Linked DNA regions of Pseudovibrio sp. Tun.PSC04-5.I4. The protein of the gene in region 1 interacts with the protein of each later gene in a pairwise test. Links are inferred from orthologs where the notes say so. Each region holds a gene or a part of one and is shown on either strand. Other genes may lie near its edges.

Region 1 (14,890 bases):
AAATTGAAGACCAGTGCCGCGCCCATGCAAAGCAACTTGGCGTTGAGGTTGAATGCAAACAATCCAATCACGAAGGCGAGTTGATCGACTGGATCCATGAGACACGCCAGTCCCGCACAGCAATTGTGCTCAATGCCGGTGCCTACACGCACACATCCGTTGCAATCATGGACGCCATTGCCAGTGTGGAGCGCCCTGTGATTGAACTACACCTCTCCAACATCCATCAGCGAGAAGAGTTCCGCCACACCTCCTATATCTCAAAGGTGGCCAAGGGCATGATCTGCGGATTTGGCGCATATGGCTATACGTTGGCAATGGATGCAGCCACGCGCATTCTAGAAGAAGAAGACTAAACAGCTCTCCAAAAACGCGATATTACTCACAAAGCGAACGTGCAGCTTTAATCGTAATTTTTGGAGTTACGCATCTTCTTCACGTTCCCACGTTGCTTTTTGCATTCAATCCTGCGGCGTTTCGAGGCCAGTGTAGGCCGCGTTGCTTTGCGCGCTTTGGGTACAAAAGCTGCTTTGCGAATAAGCTCCAGCAAACGCTCCAACGCATCATCCCGGTTGCGCTCCTGTGTGCGGAACCGGTCAGCCGTCAAAATGATCTCGCCCTTCAAGGTCAACCGCGATCCGGCAAGCTTCCTCAACCGATCCTTCAGATCATCGGGAAGAGTCGCATTTCCATCCAGATTGAATCGCAACTGGACCGATGAAGACACTTTATTCACGTTTTGACCGCCCGGCCCGGACGCCCGAATAAAATCTTCTTTCAGGTCGCGCTGATCAATTGAGTAGCGCTCGTTCACTTTAATTGTATTGCGCTCACTCATTGCATCCACCAGCCGGCCTATCATCCATATCATTGATTGAAATACTAATTTTACTCTTTGGTCAAAAATACAACCTCAAGCAAGTCTCACCGCTATAATACTCAATCCGCACTTTTGCAAAGAATTGATAGGACATTGCCACACTCTACCCTAGGTATAAACGGAGGTATAATACGCGTAGGCGTTTGATATCACTTGATTTACTACGGTCTTCTACCTAGTCTCAATTCCTATCCTGCCAGAGGATAAATAAACACGACACACAGCCGCAAAACGCTAGTCGTCCTACGTGTTGTTGGAGGGGAAATGACAGAGGCAGAAACACTGGTGCAAGACGAGGTTCAAAAGAACACCGGCCTGACCACAAATAATCTTGATGCATTTTGGATGCCGTTTACATCCAATCGTCAGTTCAAGAAAGACCCGCGCATTATCGTGAAGGCCAAAGACATGCACTACACCACGGCAGATGGCCGTGAGGTATTGGATGGGACTGCAGGCCTTTGGTGTTGCAATGCAGGTCATGGCCGCCAAAAGATCGTTGAGGCGGTCCAAAATCAGGTTGCCGAGCTGGACTACGCACCAGCCTTCCAGATGGGCCACCCAAAGTCTTTTGAGTTTGCAGCCCGTCTTGCGGCCCTCATGCCGGACCCGCTCAACCATGTTTTCTTCACCAACTCAGGCTCTGAGAGTGTTGAGACCGCGTTGAAGATGGCGCTTGCCTACCACAAGGCAAACGGCGAAGGCTCCCGGACCCGTTTGATCGGACGTGAGCGCGGCTATCACGGCGTAAACTTCGGCGGCATTTCCGTTGGCGGCATGGTCGCCAACCGGAAGCAGTTTGGCGCGATGCTGGCTGGCGTGGACCATATGCGTCACACCCACAACATTGCGGGCAATGAATTCAGCAAAGGCGTGCCTAAAAACGGCGTCGAATACGCTGAAGATCTGATGCGCATGGTTCAACTGCATGACCCATCCACCATCGCCGCTGTGATTGTGGAACCTGTTGCGGGCTCCGCAGGCGTTATCTTGCCGCCAGAAGGTTACCTGCAACGCTTGCGTGACATCTGTGACGAGCACGGCATCCTGTTGATCTTTGACGAGGTCATCACCGGCTTCGGTCGTTTGGGCGCGCCATTTGCGGTTGACTACTTCGATGTCATACCGGATCTCGTCACCACGGCAAAAGGCCTCACCAGCGGCGTTGTGCCAATGGGCGCAGTCTTTGCCAGCTCCAAGATCTATGATGCGTTCATGACCGGCCCTGACCATCTGATCGAGCTGTTCCATGGCTACACCTACTCAGGTCATCCATTGGCCTGTGCAGCAGGTCTGGCAACGCTGGATGTGTACGCAGACGAAGACCTTCTGACACGCGGTGCCAAGATGGCCCACTACTGGCAAGAAGCACTTCATTCTCTGCGTGACTGCAAAAATGTGATCGACATCAGAAACATCGGTCTCATCGGCGCAATCGAGCTGGAGCCAATGGCGGGTGAACCGACCAAGCGTGCATTCACGGCCTTCCTGAAGGCTTACGAGAAGAACATCCTGATCCGCACCACAGGCGACATTATTGCCATGTCGCCGCCGCTCATCATCTCTGAATCTCAGATTGATCAGCTGGTTGGTACGCTACGTGAAGTTCTTAACGAACTGGATTAAGGTCCGCACATCATCGATAATTCAAGAGGGCGCGCAAGCGCCCTTTTTCTTAACTAATAATATTATCAATAACTTATAGATTACTTCTATAGTTAAACATCATTTACCTTAAGTGGTGCATGAGCTGCAATACACCGCAAACTCGCAGTGCAGGCACAATGTCCCTCGCCAGAAAAACACTACGCTGGTAATGTGCGGCTTACGCTCCAAACCAACCACCCATCAGGATCAGCATGTTACCTTCCCGCGATATTTCCCGCCTCATTGAAATCATGAAGGCCCTCAGAACCCCCGTCACAGGCTGTCCATGGGATCTGGAGCAGACCTTCAAAACCATCTCTCCCTACACCATTGAAGAAGCCTATGAGGTTGCTGATGCCATCGAACGGGAAGATCTTCCTGACCTGAAAGAAGAGCTCGGAGACCTGCTGTTACAGGTCGTCTACCACGCACAAATAGCCGAGGAAGAAGACGCCTTTGCCTTCGAGGATGTGGTTGAGGCCATTACAAAAAAGATGATCCGTCGCCACCCGCATGTGTTCGGCGATGACGAACAAAAAGCAGCAGGCTTTCCAAAAGGCGCATGGGATAAAGTCAAGGACGAGGAAAAGCTCGAGCGCAAACAATTGCGCCAGCAAATGGGCTTGCTTGAAAAACAACCTAGATTTCTCGACGAAGTCCCCTCCGCCTTTCCGGCCCTGACAGAAGCAGAAAAACTCCAGCACCGCGCCTCCAAAGTCGGCTTTGACTGGGGGGCAGCAGAACCCGTTCTGGCAAAGATCAAAGAGGAAATAGACGAGCTCACCGAAGAAGTTCAGGCAGGTACTCCCGACCGCAACAAGATCGAAGATGAACTGGGCGACGTCCTGTTCGCGCTCGCAAACCTTGCTCGCCACTTGGAAATCCAGCCAGAAGCCGCCCTAAAGCGCACCAACGCAAAATTCCGCCGCCGCTTCGCCCACATAGAAGACGCCGCAACTGAAGAACAACGCCCCCTCGCAGACCTCTCCCTTGATGAAATGGAAGCCCACTGGCAAGCGGCGAAGAAATTTGATCCGAAGTAGAGCAAGGCTTTATGCAAAGCAGAGCGCTGTAGATCCTCAGCTCAGTCTCACCAAAGACGCCATCCCGGCCCTGAGCCGTGACCTAGTAGCAACGTACACATATACAAATATTTTTGACGGAAAAAACCACGTCAGAATTGTTTGACCAAGCGCCACCAATAAACCCAAGCAAGGAGAACTCCATGGCTAACAACATTGAAGATTACAAGTTATTAAAAACCAAACTTGAAGTATGCAAGGTGCTATGGGGCGCTACTTCAGTCATTACCGCAGGGTCCTCCGCCTTAATAACTGACAAAATTTCGGAATTATTTCAGAAAAGGCTTAGAGAGCTCGATGAAGCAGTAGTCCAAAGCTTACACGACGGTAAAATCCACGAAAACTCGTTTATAGAAGAAGACCGCCTGGTTTCATTCATTTTTCGTGCAAGACGAGCAGCAATCGAAGGAGCAGGTAAAACCAAGCTGAAGTTAATTGCTGACTACTTTTTCGATCATGCTTTTGACGCAGATTACGAGGAAGCAAAGATCAACGAATTCACAGACATTACCGCCACCCTCACTCAATCCCAAATTAAAATAATCGCGCTACTCAAAAGGAATTTACAAAATAAAGATTTCAACAAAGCAGGCATGACTTCAGATGATCAATTCGAAAAATACTTTAAGGAGTACTACAGCAGCATTGAGGAACTTTCTGACGCATTAAACATGCTCATACGCTTTGGTTTTGTCCGCCCACTAAGCACTTTTGGACGGATAGGCTTTGCTCTTACATCTTTTGGCGAAGAGTATATTTTTAGTTTAAATCTCACCAGTGAACAGCCCAATTGAACGCATCCAATAACCACCTCAAACAAAAAAGCCCCACTCCAACGAGCAGGGCTTTCATGTTATTTAGTCCAGTCAAACGATCAGATCGGCGAGTAGCCGTTGTCGTCCTCGACTGGAGGTTCTTCCGGGAGTTCCAGACCTGTCACAAAGTACTTTGCAAACCGGTCTCGTACTCGTGAGCGATGTGCATCAGGAACACGAACATCCAGGCGGATGCCGTCCTCGGATTCCGTCCGCGATAGAATCTCACAGTTCTGGTAGAGCCACGCATGCCCCTCGCCTTCACTGTGCGGCAACACCATACTCACCGTATCGAGTTGCTCGGCCAAACGCGCTTCAATGCGCTTTACAAGGTCCGCAACACCCTCACCAGTCACCGCAGAAAGGGCAATCGGCCCCTCTTGCGCAGAATTGCTTTCCAGCAATTTAGCCCGGTGCGTCTCTTCAAGCAGGTCGATCTTGTTATAGATCTCAATAACACGATCGCTTTCAGAAACTTTCAGCCCAAGCAGTTCCAAAGTCTCATTCACATCCTGAGACTGAGCCTTGGTATCTTCATGAGCAATATCGCGCACATGAAGCACGATATCAGCCTGAATGACCTCTTCCAGCGTCGCCCGGAAGGCAGCAACCAGATTGTGCGGCAACTCGGAGATAAACCCAACCGTATCGGAAAGAATCACCTCACGGCCATGAGGCAGCTTGATACTGCGCAGAGTTGGATCCAGCGTCGCAAACAACAGATCCTTAACAAACACGTCCGCATCAGTCATGCGGTTAAACAACGTAGACTTGCCCGCATTGGTGTAGCCAACAAAGGCAACCACCGGATGCGGCACTTTCTTACGTGCTTTACGATGCAGCTTACGGGTCCGCTGAACTTGCTCAAGGTGTCCCTTCAGCAAAGTAATGCGATCCTGAATGACCCGTCGATCAGCCTCGATCTGGGTTTCACCCGGACCGCCCACAAACCCAAGACCGCCACGCTGACGTTCAAGGTGTGTCCATGAGCGAACAAGACGCGACTTCTGCCAGGAAAGATGCGCAACCTCGACTTGTAGCCGGCCTTCTTTCGTTTGAGCGCGCTCGCCAAAGATCTCAAGAATGAGACCCGTCCGATCGATGACTTTACAGTTCCAATCTCGTTCGAGATTCCGCTGCTGGATAGGAGTAAGGGGATGATCTACAACGACCAGTTCAATTTCTTCGGCTTCGATCTGCTGGTGAATTTCTTCCACCTTACCAGAGCCAAACAAACTTCCAGGTTTCACTGCAGCCAATCGGACCAAAGCTGAGGATACAATCTCTAACTCGATTGCCTCAGCAAGCCCGATAGCCTCTTCCAGTCGTGCCTCAGGACTACGCTCAGCCCCGAAAGGACGCTCAGGAGCGCCCCTGCCTCTTGCGAGGGCACGGCTTTTGATGATCGGTACGATGATGAGCGACCGGGTTCCCCGGGTCACCTCATCTTCGCCGGCCTCAACGTTCGCATCACGTTGCTTGCGATTCAGGCCGGCTTCTTTATTTGATTGGGGCTTCATCAGCCTCCTGCTTTTTCGCCTTCTTCGTCAGCCGGTTCAAACAGCTGTATAGGGCTATTTGGCATGATAGTAGAGATAGCGTGTTTGTAAACGAGCTGGGAGTGCCCGTCACGGCGCAATAATACGCAGAAATTATCAAACCAAGTAACTACGCCTTGCAGTTTTACACCATTGATCAAAAAAATGGTCAGTGGAGTCTTCTGCTTCCTGACGTGATTTAAAAATGTATCTTGAAGATTTTGAGCGCGGTCAGCCATATCTATTTTTATCCTGTTCTCAGTGGACGCGGCCGCGGCATCCACCATTTACTGTTCCCATCCTCGAAACGGTCCAACGACACTCACAAATACAAGAGAGATGTCTCCACCCTTTTGGTGAACCGCCCAAATTGTAAATTACCCATCAGCAAACACCAGAGGCATTAATCCCCGGCAACATTCAGTTTAATCAACTCTGACGCTTCATGGAATGATTTTCTTAAGTCCTGAACTATTGGTCCCGGCTTTCCATCACCCATAATTGTTTCGTTTATTTTCGTTACAGGCATGACAAGACCCGATGCACTTGTTAAAAATACCTCCTGAGCCTGTTTTGCCTCACTAATAGAAAAACCGCGTTCTTCTACATGAAACCCTTTCGTTTCCGCCAATTTCATCAGAACGCCGCGGGTAATTCCCTTTAAGATTCCGTGGGTAGCGGGCCGAGTAACCAAAGTCCCGTCCTTTAGGATTATCCAAGCATTCGTTGAACCACCCTCAGTAATCAGGCCATTCTTATCCACAAACCATGCTTCACGAGCGCCTGATTCCTTAGCCTTTTGTTTAGCAAGGACATTAGGTAAAAGACCAACACTCTTAATATCAACCCTATCCCAACGATTCTCTTCAACGGTAATTACACCAACCCCCCTCGCCGCAATTTGGTCGTTTTTTAAACGTGAAACCGACTTTGCAGTCATAACGAGAGACGGTGGCGTGTCTTTTGGCGGGAAATAATGATCGCGTGGAGAAACGCCGCGTGTTACCTGCATATAGATCAAACCGTTTTTGACGCGGTTCAGCGCAATCACTTCCTTCATGACACGCACAAGCGCCCCACGAGACATCGGCGCACGAATTTGCAGCTGCCGAAGGGAGCGGTCGAACCGATCCAGATGCGATCCCATGTCGACGAGGCTATTGTTCCAGACTTCACAGACTTCATAAATACCGTCAGAAAACTGGTAGCCCCGATCCTCAATATGCACTGCGGCACGAGAATGAGGCACATATTGTCCGTTTACATAGGCGACGCGGCTCATCGGCCTCTCCATTCTTGGAAATTCATCACAACCAATGTTAGCGGTTTTTCCTTATGCCATGCAAGCGCCACCTTGGGATTACAACGGGGCATTTCTCAACAATATCAAAGAGAACCTGCGGATTCAGGGATAATTCTAGAAGAACTCCAGCGAGACACGGAACATTTGCTCCACCTGACGCACTTTATCGGCCACAGCAAAGATCACAACCCGGTCATGGGCCTGAATGCGCTCGTCTCCTCGTGGAGAGATAACCTGACCATCCCGCAAGATGCCACCAATGCGGATGCCCTCAGCCAGCTCCACTTCACGTAAAGGGCGCCCAACCAGAGGAGATGTATCCAGCGCTTCCGCTTCAATCACCTCAGCAGCTCCGTTTTGCAAGGCATGAACGGCCCGGATACGGCCACGGCGCACATGCTGCAAAATCTTGGAAATGGTCACCTGACGCGGGTTCACAAACGCGTCAATACCCAAAGCATGGGCAAAAGCGGGGTAACTGGAGTTGTTCAGCAATGACAAGTTGCGCTCACAACCCATTTTCTTGGCCATCACACAGGAGAGAATGTTCACCTCGTCCTCGTTGGTGAGTGCCACCATCATATCTGCGTCTTCAACATCCGCCTCTCGGAGCATCACCTGATCCAGCGCAGAACCATGCAACACAACAGTCCGGCGCAGCTCATCGGCAATGCGAATGGCCCGATCCCGAGAATGTTCAATGATTTTTACTTTGGTCTTTGTCTGTTTGCCTTCAAGACGCCGCGCCACATACGCCCCGATGTTACCGCCACCAGCAATAAGCACACGGCGCGCCTCAGGCTCCTCGTGACCAAAGATGCCAAGCGTCCGGCGAACCTGATCCCGGTTACAACACACATACACGAGATCCCCCTCTCGCATCATATCAGAGCTGTGCGGAACAAAGACCTTACCATCACGAGCAATACCAACAACCACTGAAGACAGATCCGGAAACAGCTCAGTCAACTGGCGCAAAGGCGTGTCCAGCACAGGGCAATCAGTACCGCAGTCAATCCCAACAATCACCATATGATCATCGGCAAAGCGTACGGTTTCCATCGCACCAGGCAAAGACAACCGGCGCAAAATCATTTCACCCACTTCAATTTCGGGAGAAATAATCACGTCAATCGGCATATTATCGCGAGAAAACAGGTTGCGGTAATGCGGCTGCAAATAGCTCTGCGCACGCACACGCGAGACTTTGATCGGCACGTTGAACAACGAGTGTGCCACCTGACAGGCCACCATGTTGACCTCGTCATACAAAGTCACTGCAATGATCATGTCTGCCTGATCAGCTCCGGCCTGCGCAAGCACATCCGGGTGTGCGCCATGGCCAATAAAGCCGCGCACATCCAGCGTATCACGAATGGCATGAACCAGCTGCGGGCTCGTATCAATCACAGAGACATCGTTTTGCTCTGCTGCAAGCTTTTCCGCAATACCGTAGCCAACCTGACCGGCGCCACAAATTACAACCTTCATACTTCAGTCCTTTGCTCGAACATCCTGATCCATCACCACTTAGGTGAGACCAAGGGACTTGAGCTTTCGGTGCAATGCTGACCGTTCCATACCAATATATTCAGAGGTCCGCGAGATATTCCCGCCAAAGCGCTTAACCTGCGCTTGCAGATATTCCCTCTCAAACTGCTCCCGAGCTTCACGAAGTGGCAAGGACATCAGTTCTTCACCACCATTAGACCCCGGCATACTTGGCACGGTAGAGGCAACCTCAGCAGGCAGAAGATCAGCTGTAATCACAGCTTCAGGATCAGCCCGCGTCAGGATCATCAATCGCTCAACATTGTTGCGCAATTGGCGAAGGTTCCCCGGCCAGTCATGGGTTTGCAGCACGGCCATTGCATCTTCACCAATCCGGCGCATTGGCAAGCCAGTCGCAGTGGAAATTTGCTTCATGAAGAAGTGAATCAGTTGCGGAATATCTTCGCGGCGCTCTTCCAGAGCCGGCACCCGCAAAGGCACCACTGCAAGACGGTGGTACAGATCTTCCCGGAACAAACCTTCCGCAATGCGGTTTTCCAGATTACAGGCGCTTGAAGACAGGATGCGCACATCCACCTTCACCTTGTTATGCCCGCCCAAACGGGTGAACGTCTGGTCCACCAGAACTCGCAGGATCTTGTTCTGCGTTTCCAAGGGCATATCGGCGATCTCATCAAGATAGATCGTGCCTGCATGAGCCTCTTCAAGAGCACCCACTTTACGCGAAGACGTATCCGTCTCCTCAATGCCAAACAGCTCTTCTTCCATGCGCTCAGGCGTAATATTCGCCGCTGAAAGCACCACAAAAGGTGATTTAGACCGTGGAGAGGCCTCATGAATGGTCCGCGCCACCAACTCTTTACCAGAACCGGACGGTCCGGTGATCATCACACGGCTGTTGGTCAGGCAAATCCGTTCAATCGTCAGGCGCAGGTTGTTGATGGAAGATGAACTGCCCACCAGATTGGAAACATCCCCTGCCCGCTGTTTCAGCTCCTTAATCTCACGCTTCATGGAAGAAGCTTCCAGAGCACGCTCGATTGTCAGAACCAGCTTATCGGCCTTAAACGGCTTTTCGATATAATCGTAAGCCCCTTTTTTGATCGCAGAAACAGCAGTTTCCACGTTGCCGTGACCTGAAATAATCACGACAGGCAAATTGGGGTTTTCTTTATTGATGACCTCAAGAATCTCAAGCCCATCGAGCTTGCTGCCCATCAACCAGATATCAAGAACAAGAAGAGAGGGCCGCCGGTCAGCAATAGCAGCCAACGCCGCATCACTATCCCCCGCGGTCCGGGTATTGTAGCCATCGTCCTCCAAAATACCGGCGACCAGCTCACGAATATCCGCTTCATCATCAACGATCAGAATGTCACTTGCCATGGCTTTTCACCACCATTTCTTTGGTTTGAATTTCATCTAAGGAAGGATCTTCAACACTACGCAACGTCAGCCGAACCATGGCCCCATGTCCCCCGTCAGCAACGGACGGTGCATCAAGCAATTCAATACCCCCTCCGTGATCTTCCATAATTTTCCGTACAATCGCGAGCCCAAGACCAGTGCCCTTTTCACGGGTGGTCATGTAAGGCTCTAAAAGCCGTGTACGGTGCTCGGTTGGAAGGCCAATACCATTATCGATCACGTCAATCGTATGGACCAGACCCTCCGAATAAAGCTTCACAAGAACATTGCCCTTCTCAGGGCTGTCCTCCTTCGCCAGATAAGCCTCAACAGCCTCCGACGCGTTCTTAATCACATTGCCGACAGCCTGCCCCACAAGACGGCTATCAAACGTTGCCTGTACCGGCTCTTGCGGCACATCCGTTTCAAAATGGACCTGCGAATTGGTAACCGATATCATGAACGCAGATTCCCGAACCACAGAGCGCAGATCAGCAGAGGCCATCTTTGGTTTTGGCATGCGGGCAAAGGAGGAGAATTCATCCACCATGCGCCCTATATCGCCCACCTGACGAATGATTGTGTCCACGCACTGATCAAACACCTTGCGGTCATCTTCTTCAATCCGCTTGCCATAACGACGGCGAACACGCTCTGCCGAAAGCTGAATTGGCGTCAGCGGATTTTTGATCTCATGCGCAATACGGCGCGCAACATCCGCCCATGCAGAATTTCTCTGCGCGGCCACAAGGTCGGTAATGTCATCCAGTGTCACCACAAACCCATGCTCAGAACGGGTCGCTTCCTCAGTCGTCACACGCACATTCACAGTGCGCTCACGACCATTGCGCATTAATGAGACCTGTGCCACCTGAGAGCCATCTATACTCTTGACCAGAGCCTTAGTAACAACCTCTTCCACCTCAGGAATATTATCGAAGATTGGCTTTTCCAAAAGCTCCTCTTCGTCCTGACCAAGCAACCGCTTTGCTGAGCGGTTAACCATGGTCACATCCCCCCCGTCATCAATACCGATGACGCCGGAAGACACCCCTTCGAGCACCGCTTCACTAAAGCGGCGGCGGCGGTCAATCTGATCATTGGCAGCAAGCAAAGCATCACGTTGCCCGCGCAGCTGACCCGTCATATTGTTAAAGGTCCGCCCAAGGTTCTCGAGATCACCGCTGGCTTTGTCCGCCTCAACCTCAACATAGTAGTTGCCCTTTGAGACCTGATCTGCCGCCCCAATAAGATTGCGGATGGGCAAAACCAGTTGGTTCGCAAATCCAAACCCAACCCAGATGGACGACAGCAACAGCACCAGCGCAACGCCCACATACACAAGCGCAAAGGCCAGTTGGACGCCAAAGCGGCGGCTTTCCAACTCAGCATATTCATTGACACCGGACTCGGCCAGTCGTTGATATTCAATCACGCGCGGATCGAGTGCCCGCGTCACATAAAGGTACAGATCCTCATAGGCAGAAAGCTTCATCACACCGCCAACAAGGTTGGAAACCCCCGGTGCAATCAGCACAGGAGCTCCCTCTCCTGCCTGGTTCATAGCAACAGCAGGCGGCAGCAAAGGCTCCACATTCGGATCACGCAGCACCTTCATAACCACGGTGCCGTCTTTTTTCAGAACATACGCCCCAAGCAAGCCACGAACCCATGTCTGCGTCTCAAAGAACCGATCAAATCGTGTTGGATCATAAAAGTAGGAATTACGGTTGAGGTCCACGTCACTGGACATACCAATCAGCGTAGAACGAAGGGAGTTGCCGTGTTCTTGAACATAGGCTGCTGCAACCGATTGTGCATTGGTGATGATTTGACGTGTCCGCGCTTCAAACCAACGGTCCAACCCCTGATCCAGCGTGATTGTCGCCACTACAGCCACAATAAAAGCTGGCAGGGCCGCAACAAGCGAGAACATCGTCACGATGCGCACATGAAGCCGGGCAGCAGCACGCCCACGGCGCCGCGCCTGCAAAAGCTTCACCAGCTCGACAATAATGAGACCGATAAGAAGGAAAACCAACCCGCCATTGATGCCAAGCGCGATGTAAACCACCCGCTCAGAGGGCACAATTGGCGTCACCCCCATCAAAACAAGAAAGGAAACCCCAATGGAACACAGCGCCAGAATAACCGCTGCCAATCCAAACATTCTGGATTTGCGACCTTTTGCGTCAAGTTTTCGAGTATCTTCTTCTGTTTTTGATTTGAAAATCATGAAACGCGAACCTGCGAGACCTTTAAAGCGCATCCCCCTCCAAGTGCCTTGAGGTTTTCAAAAAGGAATATGCATGACACTAAACGCTAAAGCCGCTTGACTGTTCCTAAAGTAAAATCAGACTGCCTTAGTAAATTTGAACACAGACTATTAACATAGAATGTTGCCAAAATGCGACAATGGGTTTTATTAGTCACACTCTTGGTGGGGAAAACCCTACGCACGGTTCCACTTTAAAAGCATGCTACTCGCATTCTTAAAGCCATACAGGCCTGCTAACTCGATTGTTTCCAGAAGGAGCAATCACACAACTGACCGCAGAGAAATAACACTCTCCATCATCTTGAATGATTTATAGCAAGACCAAACCCTAGGCGAATGGATCCTCAGTACGGTCTTTTTGCCAGCAATACTCGCAGTAGGTCGCCACTCCCTCCGCGGTATCAACCCCATGCATGATCGAGATTGCTCCAAGAGCCATATCCATGCCCGCTGAAACACCGGAGGAGGTAATGAAAGCGCCATCTTCCACCCAGCGCGCCTTTCGTTGCCAATGAACATTCGGCCCCATGCTCTCTACCCATGAAAAAGCCGCTTTATTTGTAGTGGCCCGGCGACCATCAAGGACACCAGCTTTAGCTAAAAGCGCACTGCCAGTACAAACACTGAGCGTATACTCAGCATTGGCTGAAGCTTCTGCGATCCAACCCAGCAGACGGCTATTCTTGACTTCCCGGCGAGTGCCTGCCCCTCCCGGAACAAACAGCACATCATAACGCGCAGTATCTAGCGTCGATTTATCCGCATGGACCAACAGGCCTTGGTGACTGGAGACTAATCCAACTGTCTCAGCCACAAGGTTCAGCTCAAACTTGGTTCCAAGCACCCCAAACATTTCCATAGGGCCAAAGAGATCAAGCAACTCAAACCCAGGAAAGATTAAGGCCCCAATTCTGCGCATGTTAGGCACTCCCTCAAAAGCAAAGCGAAACGCAAGATGTGAGTGTAAGGCACCTTGCGTAATAGGAACAATTAGAAAACTCCTAACCATGATGATTATGGAATATTTTATGATTATTTATAAGATGAAATTGCACCTGATATTTGTAGCTTTCAACCCTGAAACGCAAAATGGCGCCATCTAAGGCGCCATTTCAATACTCAACAATCCAGAGAAACCATTATCTGGAGCTGCGGATCACCTGCACATCCAGATCGCGGATTTTCTTGCGCAGTGTGTTTCGGTTCACTCCAAGCAGTTCAGCAGCTTTGATCTGATTGCCTCTGGTCGCGGCCAGAACCGCACTGATCAGCGGGTATTCCACCTCACGCAAGATACGGTGATAGAGCCCCGGAGGTGGCAACTCCTCCCCGAACTCACCAAAGTAATCACCAAGGAACCGCTCCACAGAACCACTCAGGTCATGAGCCGCTGGAACATCATCTTCACTAACGACAAGCGAAGGCTGAGACAACTCAAGATCAATAAGGCTTGCCGTAATATCATCCTGTGGGTAAAGCGCTGCCAGCCTACGTACGAGGTTTTCCAGTTCACGCACGTTGCCCGGCCAGCGATAACGGCGCAGCTTATCCAGCGCAGCCACTTCCATTTGCTTGGACGGCAGCCCCTCACTCTCCGCGATGGAGAAGAAGTGACGCACCAGATCTGGAATATCCTCGGTCCGTTCCCGCAAAGGTGGGAGGCGGATCGGCACCACGTTCAAACGGAAATACAAATCCTCACGGAACAGCCCCTGATTGATGAGCTGGCGCAGGTCTTTGTTCGTTGCCGCTACAATACGCACATCCGTCTGGATCGGCGTACGCCCGCCAACGCTGGTGTACTCTCCCTGCTGAAGCACGCGCAGCAACCGTGTTTGCGCTTCCATCGGCATATCGCCAATTTCATCCAGCAGCAACGTCCCGCCATCCGCCTGCTCGAACCGACCAGATGACCGCGCCTGAGCACCGGTGAACGAGCCTTTCTCATGCCCGAACAGCTCAGATTCAATCAAGTCTTTGGGAATAGCAGCCATGTTCACAGCAACAAACGGGCCGTTGCGACGCTTCCCGTAATCATGCAGCGCACGGGCGACCAGCTCTTTACCCGTCCCGCTCTCACCGTTGATCATGACGGTCAGATCCGTCTGCATCAAACGGGCAAGTATGCGGTAGATGTCTTGCATCGCCGGAGAGCGACCAATCAGCGGAATATTATCATTCCCCTCACTGGCCATATCAAACTTACGCCCCTTAGGTTCAGCCAGTGCACGGCCAACAATGCTGATCAGCTCTTTCAGGTCAAACGGCTTGGGCAGATATTCATAGGCACCTTGCTCAGAGGCTTTTATCGCCGTCATGAACGTGTTTTGCGCACTCATGATGATGACGGGCAATTCCGGGCGCAGCTTGCGAATGCGCGGCAACACATCAAATGCGTTCTCATCGGGCATCACAACGTCAGAGATCA
Region 2 (14,633 bases), 1.1 Mb from region 1 along the record:
GGCCGCCAGCTCTCTCTCTTCTTAGCGTAATTGGCCTCAATGTTACCCTGTAGTTTCTCTTCTGTGACGCGCGTTGTTTCTGGTTTACTTGCGTCCGATGAGGCGAGTGAATCTACTTCATTCCTAAGTTTTTGAAGGCTCTTGGTGCAAGATTTAAGCGCCTTGTTGACATCATCAATGTTGCGGGTTTGAACGCATGCTTCTGCTTGGCTTATTTCCTTTTCTACACCCTCACACATCGCATTAAATTTGCTCAGTTTTTTTGCTCCTGCCTTACTGAAGTATGCGCGTTTCTCAAATTCTGCTTTCCGCTCAGTGTGAGAGATATACTCTGCACGAAATCCGGAGATTTCACCCGCAAGTTCAGCCAGTGCTTTTTCAGCATCATCTATCAAGCCAGACAGGTCCGTAACGCATTTTTGCAGTGCAGATGTCGTAGAGGCCACGGCCTGTTCATTCTTGTCATGGATTGCTGCAACAGCAGCCTTAAGCCCTGACTGCGTAGCTTTATCAGCCTTTTTGAAGGCCGAGCTGAGAGTCTTGTAATTTTTCAGGATGCCGCTTTTTGCATTGAGCTCAGAAATAGATTGTTCAAGTTGAGAGAAATCTGCAACGCCACCAGTAGATGGCTCACCATCTTCGCTTCCTACTGCTCCTTCTCCGCTTTCCATACTAATGCGGAGGAGCTTGAACATTTCCTCTGCCCATTGATGCTCGTCTGGTGTCAGATCGGTTAGTGCCATAGTTTTTATTCCAAGTTTGAAGGCTAGACTTCCACAAGGGGCAAATTACCCGATATTATGCGTTACTCACACGATGGTGGGGGGGCTTTTAGTGCAGGTAGTGAATATTTGCTTAGTTTGTGCAGGTGGTCTTAGATTAAAAATTGAAAAATCGGCCTGACCACGCTTACTTTCATGGTGTCCCTTAGCAATAGCGGCTACAAAAAAACCCCGCTCGTAGCGGGGCTTCGTTTCTATCAGTGCTGTCAGCGATTATTGCTGTATTGGCTTATTTGCATCATATTGGCCATGCGGACGGAACTTATCAAGGTAAGTTGGCAGGATTGCTTCCATGGAATGTGGCTCAATGCCCAAACCTTCAAAGGTCCGCTTTTCCGCTTCCGCGTCTTTGCTCACCACATTGTCGTGTCTAAGCAGGTTTACCTGATCCACTGTCAGCATTGGTTTAGGCATCATTTGCAGGAACTTTGCCTGAATGCGCGCCAGCAGGAATGGCAGAGAGACCAACATACGTTTGCGGCGAATGGTTTCCAGCATCAGGGACAAGCAGTCTTTGAAAGAGGCAACCTGCGGTCCACCCAGCTCATAAATCTTGCCGCCTTCCACTTTGCCCACTGCTGCATTTGCAATGGCCAGTGCAACGTCTTCGACATAAACAGGCTGGAACTTGGTATGGCCACCACCGATGAGCGGCAGTACAGGGAAGAGTTGCGCCATGCTGCCGAACCGGTTGAAGAAATCATCTTCCGGTCCAAATATGATGGACGGACGGTAGATCACAGCGTTGGGCATGGTTTCCAGAACTGCTTTTTCACCCGCTGCTTTGGTCTGCGCGTAAACAGACTTGCTGTTTTCGTCCGCGCCAATAGCAGAAAGGTGAACCAGAGTGTCTATGCCCTGCTCTTTACACACTTCAGCAACGGTCGCAGGGCCCTTTGCTTGCACAGCTTCAAATTGTTGAGCACCGGTTTCGTAAAGTATACCCACAAGGTTGATGACTGCACATGCGCCCTCCACAGCCTTCTCTACAGACTTCCTATTTCGAACGCTTGCTGCAACCGGCATAATCTGACCAACGGCCCCAAGAGGCTGGAGATGCTCTGCAAGATCAGGACGACGCACAGCCGCGCGAATGCTGTATCCACGTTCCGCCAAAATCCTGATGGTATGCCGTCCAACAAACCCCGAGCCGCCAAAAACGGTGATTATTTTCCCGTTAAGCGCTTGCGCCATTTTAATTCACCTTTGCCAAATTTCCGCAGGTCGCCGTATTAGTGCGCACAACCCTCAAAAAAGCTATAATTCGTGGGACGTTAATACTCCCGAGGTTCAACATTGTGAAGGTGTACTGTGGAGAAATTAAAACTCTTTGCAAATGTACGATTGACAATCCTTTGCCACATCCTTAGATACCAGCCTCACAGAGCGATGCTAGACACCAGCAACCCTCTGACGAAAAAGATGATATGCCCAGATGGCGGAATGGTAGACGCGCTAGCTTCAGGTGCTAGTGTCCGAAAGGACGTGGAGGTTCGAGTCCTCTTCTGGGCACCATCTTTTTTCACAAAGCTCTCCCCAAAATTCAAAGAGTAACTTGACCGCTCCCTGCAGAAGAGACAAAACACGTCTCATACGCAGAGCAGCGCTTATTCTCGAGAGCCACATGACAATCAGATATCACAAGAACGATCTTCCAAACCTTTCCAATTACACTTCTGCCGAGGCAGTTGCTGTTGATAGTGAAACATTGGGACTAAACCCACACCGAGACCGGTTGTGCGTTGTACAGCTTTCTGCTGGCGATGGGTCCGCCGACATTGTTCAAATTGAACGCGGCCAACTGACTGCACCAAATCTACAGGCCTTGCTTGAAGATGCAAGCAAGCCAAAGATTTTCCACTACGCCCGCTTTGATGTGGCCGTATTGAAAGAGTATCTGGATATTTCCGTTAATCCGGTCTGGTGCACGAAAATCGCCTCTAAGCTGGTGCGCACCTACACGGACCGCCACGGATTGAAAGACCTTTGCCGCGAATTGATTGGCGTTGACCTTTCCAAGCAGCAGCAGAGTTCTGACTGGGCAGCCAAAAAGCTTACTGATGCACAGCTCACTTATGCAGCTTCAGATGTCCTGCATCTTCATAAACTTAAAGCACGGCTTGAATTTATGCTGGCCCGCGAAGAACGAACCGAAATTGCTCGTAAATGTTTCGATTTCCTTCCGACCCGCTCAGAGTTGGACCTTGCAGGCTGGCCTGATACTGATATTTTTGCACATTCTTAAGCGTGTAGCTAAGTTTTCTACCAGTATTTGCAGTTTATTGGCCTTCAGCATTTGTAAATTGTTGAAGCAACCCCAATTAGGCAGCTAGTGTGTACATACCGCTTCCTTTCGGGCAATAGCTCGATATTTGCGTATCAACTAAAGCGGTATGTGCCTTTACAATACTGGTAGCTCTTAGTGAGTTAGACCGGAAAATTGGCAATCGGAAAGCGAGCGCATACGTGTCGCTTCCAGACTATTCCAGGACCACGAATGACAACAATGGAGAACATGCCTAAGGAGATTGCGTCGGAGGCCCAGACACGGCTTGAAAAAGCTCGAAAATCTGCACGCCGGCATTCTCTTCTTGTTCGCCTTCTTCGTTATATTCTACCCGCTTGTGGCGTTCTGATCGCGCTGGGTGTGGTTGGTATGATCGTGTTACAGAATATTCTTGCTGGTTTGAGCATTGGCGACATTAGTCTGACCACAGAAGGTCTGGTTATGTCCAACCCTCACCTTTCCGGAAACGACGGTGACCGTTCATACAATGTTCGGGCTAACCGCGCTATTCAACGCATCACAAACCCGCAAGTTATTGATTTGGAGGATATTGTGGCTGAAATCACAATTGCTCCTGGAGAAACTGCTAGTATCACCGCCAAGAACGGGACCTTCGATACTGAGATGGAAACCCTGAAACTGATTAATGGAATTCAGGTAACCTACAGTAAGGGTTATACTGCTGATTTTGAGTATCTCGATATCGACATGAAAACGGGTACAATCCAAACCAATGATACAGTTGATGTCTCCTCTGAGGGTGGCTATATCGATGCTGGATCTATGGAATTTGATCAGAAAAACAATGTTTTGAATTTTCGCCGGGGCGTAAAAATGAAGTTATTGCCTTGGGCACTGGAGAACGGTCAATGATTAAGCGGGTGAAAACTTTCTCTCTGTCACTTGTTATAGCGCTTGGACTGGCAGGCATGGCTCATGCGCAAACGTTCTCTGACTCTTTTGCCGGATTTGGCTCCAACACCAAAGAGCCTATCGAGATTGAAGCAGCTAACCTTCAGGTTCGTGACAAAGATAAAAGCGCTATCTTTACTGGCAATGTTGTTGTTACCCAAGGCGAAGCTAAGCTTGAAACCCAGCGCCTGATTGTATTTTACAGCGGCTCCATGGCCAATGGCGATGCAGACGGACAAGCTGTGCAGCAGACGATCTCTCGCCTAGAAGCAAGCGGTGATGTTCTGATTGCCTCCAAGGATCAGGTCGCGACCGGTGATGATGCCAGCTTTGATATGGAAAAGCAGGTCATGATTATGACTGGCAAGCGCGTTGTGCTGAGCCAGGGTCCAAATGTGATTGTTGGCAATAAACTGACTGTGAATTTAAAAACCGGCATAGCTGATCTGGAGGCTCCAAAGAGTGGCCAGAATACTGGACGCGTTAAGCTGCTCTTGCAGCCCAATAGCCTCGACAAAAAGAACTAGAGCTGGATAGGCCACGCATTGAGTGCACACCCAATCGACCCACAGATCCCGACACATCACCCAGAAGGCATCAAAATTGCTGAGCCTTCTGATGCTGCGCTTGAAGTTGACGGTATCGGTAAAAGCTATGGTCGCCGGCAGGTTGTTAAACGCGTCAGCCTCCACGTAAAGCGCGGGGAAGCTGTTGGGCTACTTGGGCCAAACGGCGCTGGTAAAACCACCTGCTTCTACATGATTACGGGGCTCGTTCGCCCTGACCACGGAACGATCCGGCTTGATAATTTCGACATGACGCAGCTGCCGATGTACCGGCGTGCGCGTCTTGGCGTTGGTTATCTGCCTCAGGAAGCTTCTATTTTCCGCGGCCTTTCTGTGGAAGACAATATCCGAGCCGTTCTTGAAGTGGTTGAACCTAACAAGAAACGCCGGGAAGAAGACCTAGACGCCCTGCTCAACGAGTTTGGCGTTACACACCTTCGCAAATCACCAAGTATTGCGCTCAGTGGTGGTGAACGCCGCCGTGTTGAAATTGCACGCGCTTTGGCGACCCGTCCCTCCTTCATGCTTCTTGATGAACCATTTGCAGGCATTGATCCGATTGCTGTTGGTGACATTCAGCAGTTGGTGCGCCACCTGACAAAGCGTGGCATTGGTGTTTTGATTACTGATCACAACGTGCGCGAAACACTCGGTTTGATTGACCGCGCTTATATTATGGCTGCTGGTGAAGTTCTCACAGAAGGCAGCCCACATCAGATCGTTGCAGATCCTGATGTAAGGCGTTTGTATCTCGGGGAACAGTTCACTCTTTGATTTCCAACCTATGCCGAATTGCATAGAAGAGTGGTGCAGGATAACTTGCATCACTCGGAGGAAAGAACAGCTCTATGGCAATCGGCCCCAAATTAGAATTCAGGCAAAGCCAACAACTTGTTATGACGCCGCAACTCATGCAGGCGATCAAGTTGTTGCAGCTGTCGAATGTGGACCTGATTGCTCATGTAACCAGTGAGCTGGAAAGCAACCCGTTTCTTGAACGCGATGATACTCCCGATGGCGGAGGCCCCTCTGACGATGGGGCTTCAATTGATGGGGCTTCAAACTTCGAAAGCAGCTCTGGGGATGCGCAGGAGGGTGACTGGCTCAAAAGTGAGCTGGGAACAACGCCTGAAGCAGATTCAAATAGTCTGAACTCTGATCGTTCCAATGTCCTCCCTGATGACAATGGCGAGCACCGGCCTGCAGACCCAGTTCAGCAAAAGAGCGATGCGTGGCAAGCACCAAGCCACAATACATCCTCAAGCGGCTCAGATTACAATCTGGAAGCGTTCGTTGCTGCGCAGATCTCTCTGAGTGAGCATCTGCAGGAGCAACTAGGCCTCGCCGTCACTAACCCAGCTGATCTACTGGTCGCACGCCAGTTGATTGATTGTCTTGACGAAAATGGCTACCTGCGAATTGAGGGAGACGAGATTGCTCAACGACTTGGTGTCACGGATGCAGATCTTGACCGAGTGATCGCTTCCGTTCAGGGCCTTGATCCGGTTGGGGTCTTTGCCCGCAATCTGAACGAATGTCTCAAACTGCAACTGATCGAAAAAGACAGATATGATCCGGCCATGCAGAAGTTAGTGGAAAATATCGAGTTGCTGGCCCTTCACGATTTGCCAAAGCTAAAGCGACTTTGCAGGGTTGATGACGAAGATCTGAGGGATATGATCCTTGAGATTAAGGAGCTAAACCCTAAGCCCGGCTCTGCCTTCAACAATGAGATTGTTCAGCCGATTGTTCCAGATGCCTTTGTGCGCGCCTCTTCGGATGGGGGCTGGACGGTTGAGCTGAACACCGAGAGCCTTCCGAAAGTTCTCATTAGCCAGAGTTACTATTCCGAGATTTCAAAGAACTCCAAGAATAAGACCGATCTGGCCTATTTTACAGATAGTTTGCAGACGGCAAACTGGTTGGTGAAGAGTCTGGACCAACGGGCTCGCACAATTCTCAAGGTTTCTTCCGAAATCGTTCGTCAACAAGACGGATTTTTGACTTACGGTGTGCAGCATTTGCGGCCAATGAACCTGCGTGTAGTTGCGGATGCCATTGGAATGCATGAATCCACTGTAAGCCGAGTAACTTCGAATAAATATATCGCGACTCCACGCGGAATTTATGAACTGAAATACTTCTTTTCTGCTGCAATTGCTTCCTCTGAAGGAGGAGAGTCACACTCGGCGGAATCAGTGCGCTATAAGATTAAACGGCTCATTGATGCAGAAGATCCAAAGAAGATTCTTTCTGATGACTCCCTTGTGAAAATTCTCAAGGACGATGGTGTGGATATAGCGCGACGAACTGTAGCTAAGTATCGGGAAGCATTAAGGATTCCGAGCTCGGTACAACGTCGGAGAGAAAAGAAAGCAATGGCGTAAGTCGCTGATATTTCTCGTGATTTCAATGAAAGCTAATAGAGGGCGGATCGGTTAATATCCTCTATAGGATGTTTGCCTGTTCCCCGTGATTTTTCTAAGAAGTCGAAAACAGTGGCACTTTAAACTCAGCTGGTCCAAACTACATGTGTTGGAGGGTCTTTGCTCTTTAGCTCAAGGACCTATCAGCGATAAAGTTGAAACAACATATGAGGTTCCCATGACAATTAGAATTTCGGGGAGGAACGTGGACATTGGTGATGCAACCAGAGAACACGTTGAAGACCGGATTTCCGATGCACTGGATAAATATTTCCCAGGCGCATATACGGGTCATGTGACAATCGCACGCGAAGGCTCCGGCTTCCGATCCGACTGCACAGTCCACCTCAGCACAGGCGTAGTGCTCCAGGTTTCAGGTGATAGTCAGGATCCGCGACAAAGTTTCGATAAAGCAGCCGAACGCATTGAAAAAAGGCTAAGGCGTTATAAAAGAAAGTTAACTGACCACCACACAAATGGTGTCCCTGCAGATTGGGAAACATTCGGCGCCACCTCATACGTGCTTGCCGACCCTGAGCAGGAAGAAGAGGTAGCCGTCGACTACAAACCACTTGTGGTTGCAGAAACCGCCGCAAAGGTGAAAACACAGACTGTTGGTATGGCAGTTATGGAGCTAGATTTAAGTGAAGCTCCCGTTGTAGTGTTCCGTAACGCTGGAAATGGCGAAGTAAATGTCGTATTCCGTCGTGACGATGGAAACGTTGGGTGGATTGATCCAAATCTAGCCAACGGAGCTGCCCCTAACTAATAATCATGGTCTTTGAGACCCTGTACAAAGCCGGTTTCAGCCGGCTTTGTACTTTGAAAACGGATCGAGGAATGGATCTGAACGAACTTATTCGTCCTGAGGCTGTCATTGCTAACCTCAAGGCAAACAGCAAAAAACAAGCCTTGCAGGAGCTTGCAGAGAGAGCCTCTGAGATTTGCGGTGAAGCAGAACGCGATATCTTTGATACGTTGCTTCAGCGTGAACGTCTCGGCTCGACCGGTGTCGGCAACGGCATCGCGATTCCGCATGGCAAAATCGTGAACCTTGGCGGGTTACACGGGCTGTTTGCGCGCCTGGACAAACCTATTGAGTTCGACAGCCTGGATGACCAGCCTGTTGACCTGATATTTGTGCTGCTCGCGCCTGAGGGCGCTGGCGCCGACCATCTGAAGGCTCTGGCACGTATTGCTCGCCTTCTAAGGGACGGTGAGGTGGCTAGCAAACTGCGAGCGACCAAAGACGCCGCTGCGATTTATTCTATTCTGACGCATACTCAGGCCACGCCAAGCGCCACCTGACGTTTAGAGCGTCCTTACAAAAGACAAAAAGCCTGGGTTGGACGCATTCCAACCCAGGCTTTTGCTGTTCTGATCGAATTGGGTGGCAGAGCGCATAAGACCACCCCGCCAGCCGTTTGAGCTTTGCGTATTCTGATCCGAAAATCTGGTTCCGATACAGAATAGGCTTAATGGACGCTCAAGGCTTCCAGATCATTCTCAATCGCGTTCGCGATCGCCGCGTTGCGGGTGTCAGTTAAAACCAGCGGAGTTCCATCCGCTGCGAGCAAAGCCCACACCGGTAGATCTGCATCTTGCAGCTCAGCATCCGGGAACATGTCTCGCAGGTCTTGTGGGGAGACGCGCCTCACATATGCGAGTTCGCCAGCTCCAAGTTCTTCGAAATTATCGTACGGGTCGTCAGCCAGCACGGAAGGGGCGTCTGTCATCGCCTTCTCCCTGAAAGTTACACGTATTTGAATTAGCACGAAGGAAGGTCTTTATCCCTCAGTCCCCCGCCGAGATTTCAATTCGGCGAACAACGCGCTCTGGCTCTGGACGAGCAAGATCAATAGACAACAGACCATCTCTCAGGTCTGCCCCCAAAATCTCAATGCCTTCAGCTAACACGAATGCGCGCTGAAATTGGCGTGCAGCAATGCCCCTGTGAAGGTACTGTCGCGCTTTGTCTTCCTGTTGCCTTCCCCGAATAACCAGCTGACTTTCCTCTACAGAAACATCCAGTTGTTCACGGGTAAACCCAGCAACAGCCAAGGTAATGCGAATTATCTCGCCATTTTCTTCATTGGCATGTATCCGCTCGATATTATAAGGAGGATAGCCGTCATTTGCAGCTTTGCTTACTCTATCCAATACACGCTCGATATCATCGAAACCCAACATAAACGGGCTCGAAAACGCAGAAACTCGCGTCATAATCCAAGTCCTTCTTCAAGCGACCCAGCCCCGGACCCTCAATAGGCATCCGATAAGAAGGCATCTCGCCTTCGGTCATTCCTCAGGAATATGGCGACAACGAGCTAATTATTCAAGCGGGGAACCAGCCTGGCATGATAACAGGCTGTAAACAGCCCGCCATTCTCATAGCTTGTGGATAGGTCTTTGCCTGAAAAGCATTCAGCTCTGCCAATTCGCCAGTTTGTCGAATTTTTCTAGTTGTTCTTCTTTAAGGTGGCCATCTTCATCACGACCGACAAAGATTTTGAGATAGCAATCGCCGTTAGCATTCATGAAATTTATTGAAACAGACACTTTTGAAGAGAACGAGCGTTTCAGGAAGAAGATGGCATCGCAGGAATCCGCTTTGATGTGCCCGGAAAAGCCGCCTTCCGTCTGCCTGAGATTGTAGTAGCCACGTGCATAGGAACCTTCTGGGAATGGGCCTTTCACCTCAAAGATCATGTCACCGGTGTTGACGAGAGACATTACGCTGCCCCATGTCGGAATGTTTCTGATGATCTCGTCGAAGCGATCACCCCGAGATTCTCGCCACATGTCTTCCGGTAAGCAGCGAACGGCATCCGCCATGCTAAGACCATGTTCTTTGGCGGTATTTTCCAAGATGCCAGAAGTACCTTTTGCCAACTGACGTTTTAGTTCCGCAAGCTTCGTCTCCATAAACTCATCTCCTAGACTGCTGAGTTAGATAGTGATTTGGCTGGCTGATATGCTGGCTAATGAGGCGTTTTCATATCACGCTTTCTATTTGGGCACATGTTCAATCTACGACAATTGAGATGCTTTGATATAAGCCCCATAAATGGAGCTGACTGCAGAAATAAAAAGGCCCAGCATGTGCCGGGCCTTCCAACTTTTGAGTATGCTTGGATTAAGCAGCTTCGAAAGCAACGTCCAATTCAATACGCTTGCCTGTGTCCAGATCAAACGCATGCAGTTTCTCTGGTTTTGCTGTCACTTTGAGGACTTGGCCCGTTTCGAAGTGAAGCTTACCAGGTGCGCGAACAACAATGTCTTCGCTGCCTTCACCTATTGTGCCGTGCACGTAGCTCTCAGCGCCTACCGGCTCAACTGCATGCACAGTCAAAGCAGTGTGCAGACCACTCTCGAACTTTTCGCTCAGCTCTTCGATTACAAGATCTTCCGGGCGAACGCCCAGAGTAAGCCCTGAAAGCTCAGTGTTAAGCTTCACATCAACAGTGGCACCGTTGTCCAGTTTCCACTCACTGCCATCCTTTGCCAATGGCAGAAGGTTCATGGCCGGTGAGCCGATGAAGGTCGCAACGAAGGTACTTGCTGGCTTTTCATAGACATCAATCGGTGACCCGATCTGTTCAACTTCACCATTGTTCAGAACAACAAGGCGGTCAGCCAGTGTCATCGCTTCCAGCTGATCGTGCGTCACGTACAGGCTGGTGGTTTTCAGGTTTTTCTGAAGCTTCTTGATCTCCATGCGCATCTGCACACGCAGCTTTGCATCAAGGTTGGAGAGGGGTTCATCGAACAGGAACGCAGCAGGCTCGCGAACAATAGCACGCCCCATAGCAACACGCTGGCGCTGACCGCCGGAAAGCTGACGCGGTCTGCGGTCCAGAAAATCACCGATTTCGAGGATTTCAGCAGCTTTGCGCACGCGCTTTTCAATTTCCGCTTTCGGGATACTGCGGTTTTTCAGGCCGTATGCCAGATTGTTGTACACAGACATATGCGGGTAAAGCGCATAGTTCTGAAACACCATAGCGATGTCACGATCAGCAGGCTCGACATCGTTCACAATGCGGTCCCCGATGAACAGATCACCATCAGAAATGGTTTCCAAACCCGCGACCATGCGAAGAAGGGTTGACTTGCCGCAACCGGAAGGACCGACAAGAACAATGAACTCACCATCCTGAATATCGATGGAGATCCCTTTTACCGCTTCAACACCACCGGCGTACATTTTGCGAAGGTTGTTTAATTGAATACTTGCCATTTTTATTTCTCGCTTTCCACGAGCCCTTTAACAAACCAAGACTGGAAGACCACCACGATAAGAACAGGTGGAAGCATTGCGAGAACTGCAAGTGCCATTGCCTGGTTCGTATCTGGAATTTGCGCACCAATCCACACCTGAAGAATCTGCCTCATGCCGCGTACCAGCGTGAAGAGGCTTTCGTCAGTGGTGATAAGTGTTGGCCAGAGGTATTGGTTCCAACCGTATACGAACATGATGATGAAGATCGCAGCCATCATGGTCTTGGAGAGTGGAACAAGAATGTCGATGAAGAACTTCAGAGGACCTGCCCCGTCAATACGCGCTGCTTCAACCAGCTCATCCGGTATGGATTTGAAGAACTGACGGAAGTAGAATGTACCGGTTGCGGAGGCGATCAACGGAATGATGAGACCTGAGAAGGTGTTCGCCATTCCAAGGCCTTGAACGATCTCATAGGACGGCAGAATGCGGACTTCCAACGGCAACAGAAGTGTTGAGAAGATGATCCAGAAAAAGAACGTTCCAAGCGGGAAGCGGAAATACACGATTGCGTAGGCCGCCAGCATGGAAATAACGATCTTGCCCAGCGCAAAGCCAAGGCCCAGAATCAAAGAGTTCCACAACATGGTCAAGCCAGTTACCGACTTGGTAAAGCCGCCTGCCTCAGTCAACACCTGCTTATAGGTGTCAACAAAGTGACCACCCGGTGAGAGCTGAAGACCATCTTTGTAAATGGATATGGCATCGTGACTTGATGTCATGAGCGCATAAAACACCGGTACCAACATAAAGAGAGCACCGATAATAAGGATTACGTGATCCCAAAACTGTGAGCGTTTCATCGGTCCCTCCTCAACTGTAATGCACGCGACGTTCGATCATGCGGAACTGAACCACAGTGAGTGCGAACACGAGAACCATCAAAATTACTGACTGCGCAGAGGACCCACCAAGGTCATTGCCACGGAAGCCATCCAGGAACACCTTGTAAACGAGCGTTACAGGGTTATTGCCCGGCTCACCTTTCAGCACCAGATCAATGATACCGAACGTATCAAACAGGGCGTAGGTGATATTGATGATCAGCAAGAAGAAGCTGGTCGGTGCCAGCAGCGGGAATGTCACGGTCCAGAAGCGACGTGAAGAAGACTTACAATCAACTGCAGCGGCTTCCTGAACGGATTTAGGTACACTTTGAAGGCCCGAAAGGAAGAAGATGAAGTTGATCGGGATCTGTTTCCAAACGGCAATTACGGTCATCGCAAATGCGGTATCGTAGTAGTTCACACCGATCTGCATTTCCCAGCCAAGTGCATGTGCCAAGTCATTGATTGGGCCGATGTGCTGGTCAAACAGCATAACGCCTACGAGACCTGCAACGGGAGGAGCAATCGCGTAGACCCACATGAGCAGCGTGCGGTAAGCAGATGCCCCTTTAATGATCTTGTCGGCTTTCACTGCCAACAAAAGAGCAAAGCCAAGAGAAAAGAATGTTACCGCGGCGGAGAAAATAAGCGTGAACCAAGCGGTTCTGCCATATTCGCTCCCAGTGACAACGTCCTTGAAGTTATCTATGCCAACAAAAGTGGAGCCGAAGCCGAACGGATCTTCAAGATAAAAAGATGCCCGGATCGCTTCTGCTGCTGGCCACAGGAAAAAAACACCAACAATCGCCAACTGCGGAAGCAGTAGCATGTATGGCATAAATGGATGTGAGAATTGAACTCTTTTCATGGACTGGCCTGGTCGCTGTTTTCGTTATGGTGGCCGGTTGCCTAGCAAGCCTGACCGCTTGTTCAGAAATGTTCATTTACGGTTTTGACGCAAGGGAACACTCGTTTTTCAAAACAACCTGAGGCCGAAGACACCTGAAAGCGTCTCCGGCCCTAGCGAAATTTTAAGCTGCTAAGCCTTAGTTAGAAGTCTTAGCAAAGCGAGCCAGAAGCTTGTTCGATTCGTCTTCGATGGTCCGGAATGCGTCGTCTACTGACTTGTCACCTGCGAGGATTTTTCCGTATTCCCGGTTCATCACATCACGCACCTGAACGTAGAAGCCCATGCGGTAACCTTTGGTGTTTTCGCCACCTGGCAGAGAAAGCTGTTTGATACCAATTTCAGCTGCTGGAAGACGATCGTAGTGACCATCTTTCTTAGCAAGATCGTATGCAGCGTTGGTGATTGGCACATAACCAGTTTCTTTGTGCCAGTAGTACTGCATGTCTGCTGAAGTCAGGAAGGTGTAGAAGTTTGCAACACAGTCGTTTTCTGCTTTTGGCTTACCGGACATTGCAAAGAGTGCTGCACCACCGATGAAGGTGTTTGTGCCAGTTTCACTAACAGAAGCCCAATGTGGCAGGTAGGTTGCGGAGAATTTGAAGTCTGTGGACTTCATCAGACCGCCGAAGGACCCTGAAGAACCGAGCCACATTGCTGCAGTACCGTCCTGGAATACTTTCTGGTTGTCACCCCAGCCAGTGCCGTAGTAGCCAAACAACTCAGCGTCGAGCCAGCCTTTAACTTTGGTGAAGTGCATTTTGATCGCATCGTTGTTCACGAGGATCTTGGTGCCTTTCGCGCCGTCGTAACCATTGTTATTGGTTGCGAATGGCAAGTTATGACGAGACATGAAGTTTTCGGTAAAGATCCATGGCAGGTGCGACTGTGCCAAAGGAACATAACCGGCAGCTTTCAGCTTAGGAGCGATTGCTTCGAACTCTTCCCAAGTCTTAGGAGCTTCAACGCCTGCTTTCGCCAGTGCTTCTACGTTGTAGTAGAGGATTGGAGTAGAGGAGTTGAACGGCATGCCGATCATTTTGCCAGCAGCGTCAGCGTAGAAGTAGCGAACACCAGCAATGTAGTCTTCGATGTTAAACTCAAGACCGGCGTCTTTCATGAGGTCTTCAGCTGGAATCACAGCGCCTTTAGCGCCGATGATTGTAGCGGAACCTGCATCAAATACCTGAAGAATGTTTGGCTGTTCGCCAGCGCGGAATGCCGCGATACCTGCAGTCAAGGCTTCTTCGTAGTTGCCTTTAAATACTGGTGTCAGTTCACAAACATCCTGAGACGCATTGTATTTGGTGGAGATTTCGTTGACGACTTCACCAAGACGGCCGCCCATTGCGTGCCACCAGTCGATGTTTGTTGCTGCATAAGATGCAGTCGAAGACATTGCGAGTGCTGCCAGTGTTGCGACACCAGCTACTTTACGTAGAGTCATAGTTTGCCCCCCAATGGGAAAGTTGAAAAAATCTAACATGCGAAGCGGAGTGAACACCTAATCCACCGCGTTGGCGATCCATCCCCCACGCCTCGGCTTGTGATATCAACTAGGTGTTTCACACTAGGATGACAGTTTGTTGAAGTTTCGATGAATTGCAATTGGATCTTCGTTTTTTTTCATAATAAACATGAGTT

Evidence for each region.
Region 2: the proteins of trkA (region 1) and ptsN interact in binary tests that used the Escherichia coli proteins (3 or more experiments, as listed by UniProt). The link is inferred for Pseudovibrio sp. Tun.PSC04-5.I4 from one-to-one orthologs.

The regions. Positions count from the first base shown.
Region 1 is NZ_FNLB01000006.1:1,564,070-1,578,959, forward strand. The notes cover bases 6,569-9,524. They hold trkA (Trk system potassium transporter TrkA), read right to left. Parts: upstream 8,757-9,524; coding sequence 7,380-8,756; downstream 6,569-7,379. Other genes in these bases: BLS62_RS12345 (D-amino-acid transaminase), read right to left, coding at 6,569-7,244; BLS62_RS12355 (nitrogen assimilation response regulator NtrX), read right to left, coding at 8,796-9,524. Also shown: aroQ (type II 3-dehydroquinate dehydratase), read left to right, coding at 1-356; alternative ribosome rescue aminoacyl-tRNA hydrolase ArfB, read right to left, coding at 404-838; BLS62_RS12320 (omega-aminotransferase AptA), read left to right, coding at 1,145-2,506; mazG (nucleoside triphosphate pyrophosphohydrolase), read left to right, coding at 2,740-3,570; BLS62_RS12330 (hypothetical protein), read left to right, coding at 3,753-4,403; GTPase HflX, read right to left, coding at 4,484-5,944; RNA chaperone Hfq, read right to left, coding at 5,944-6,201; more of BLS62_RS12345, read right to left, coding at 6,366-6,568; more of BLS62_RS12355, read right to left, coding at 9,525-10,163; BLS62_RS12360 (sensor histidine kinase NtrY-like), read right to left, coding at 10,153-12,420; BLS62_RS12365 (DJ-1/PfpI family protein), read right to left, coding at 12,791-13,381; ntrC (nitrogen regulation protein NR(I)), read right to left, coding at 13,602-14,890. UniProt on the Escherichia coli protein: Part of the constitutive potassium transport systems TrkG and TrkH. May regulate the transport activity of TrkG and TrkH systems. Binds to NAD(+) and NADH.
Region 2 is NZ_FNLB01000006.1:2,667,864-2,682,496, forward strand. The notes cover bases 6,849-9,547. They hold ptsN (PTS IIA-like nitrogen regulatory protein PtsN), read left to right. Parts: upstream 6,849-7,813; coding sequence 7,814-8,281; downstream 8,282-9,547. Other genes in these bases: rpoN (RNA polymerase factor sigma-54), read left to right, coding at 6,849-6,934; raiA (ribosome hibernation-promoting factor, HPF/YfiA family), read left to right, coding at 7,152-7,742; BLS62_RS17735 (BQ00720 family protein), read right to left, coding at 8,449-8,709; BLS62_RS17740 (Hsp20 family protein), read right to left, coding at 8,768-9,196; hutX (heme utilization cystosolic carrier protein HutX), read right to left, coding at 9,398-9,547. In the rest of the region: BLS62_RS17685 (hypothetical protein), read right to left, coding at 1-743; BLS62_RS17690 (complex I NDUFA9 subunit family protein), read right to left, coding at 996-1,976; BLS62_RS17700 (ribonuclease D), read left to right, coding at 2,407-3,027; LPS export ABC transporter periplasmic protein LptC, read left to right, coding at 3,280-3,942; BLS62_RS17710 (LptA/OstA family protein), read left to right, coding at 3,939-4,508; lptB (LPS export ABC transporter ATP-binding protein), read left to right, coding at 4,578-5,321; more of rpoN, read left to right, coding at 5,396-6,848; more of hutX, read right to left, coding at 9,548-9,898; BLS62_RS17750 (sn-glycerol-3-phosphate import ATP-binding protein UgpC), read right to left, coding at 10,110-11,213; sn-glycerol-3-phosphate ABC transporter permease UgpE, read right to left, coding at 11,216-12,058; BLS62_RS17760 (ABC transporter permease subunit), read right to left, coding at 12,069-12,950; BLS62_RS17765 (extracellular solute-binding protein), read right to left, coding at 13,129-14,436. UniProt on the Escherichia coli protein: Seems to have a role in regulating nitrogen assimilation.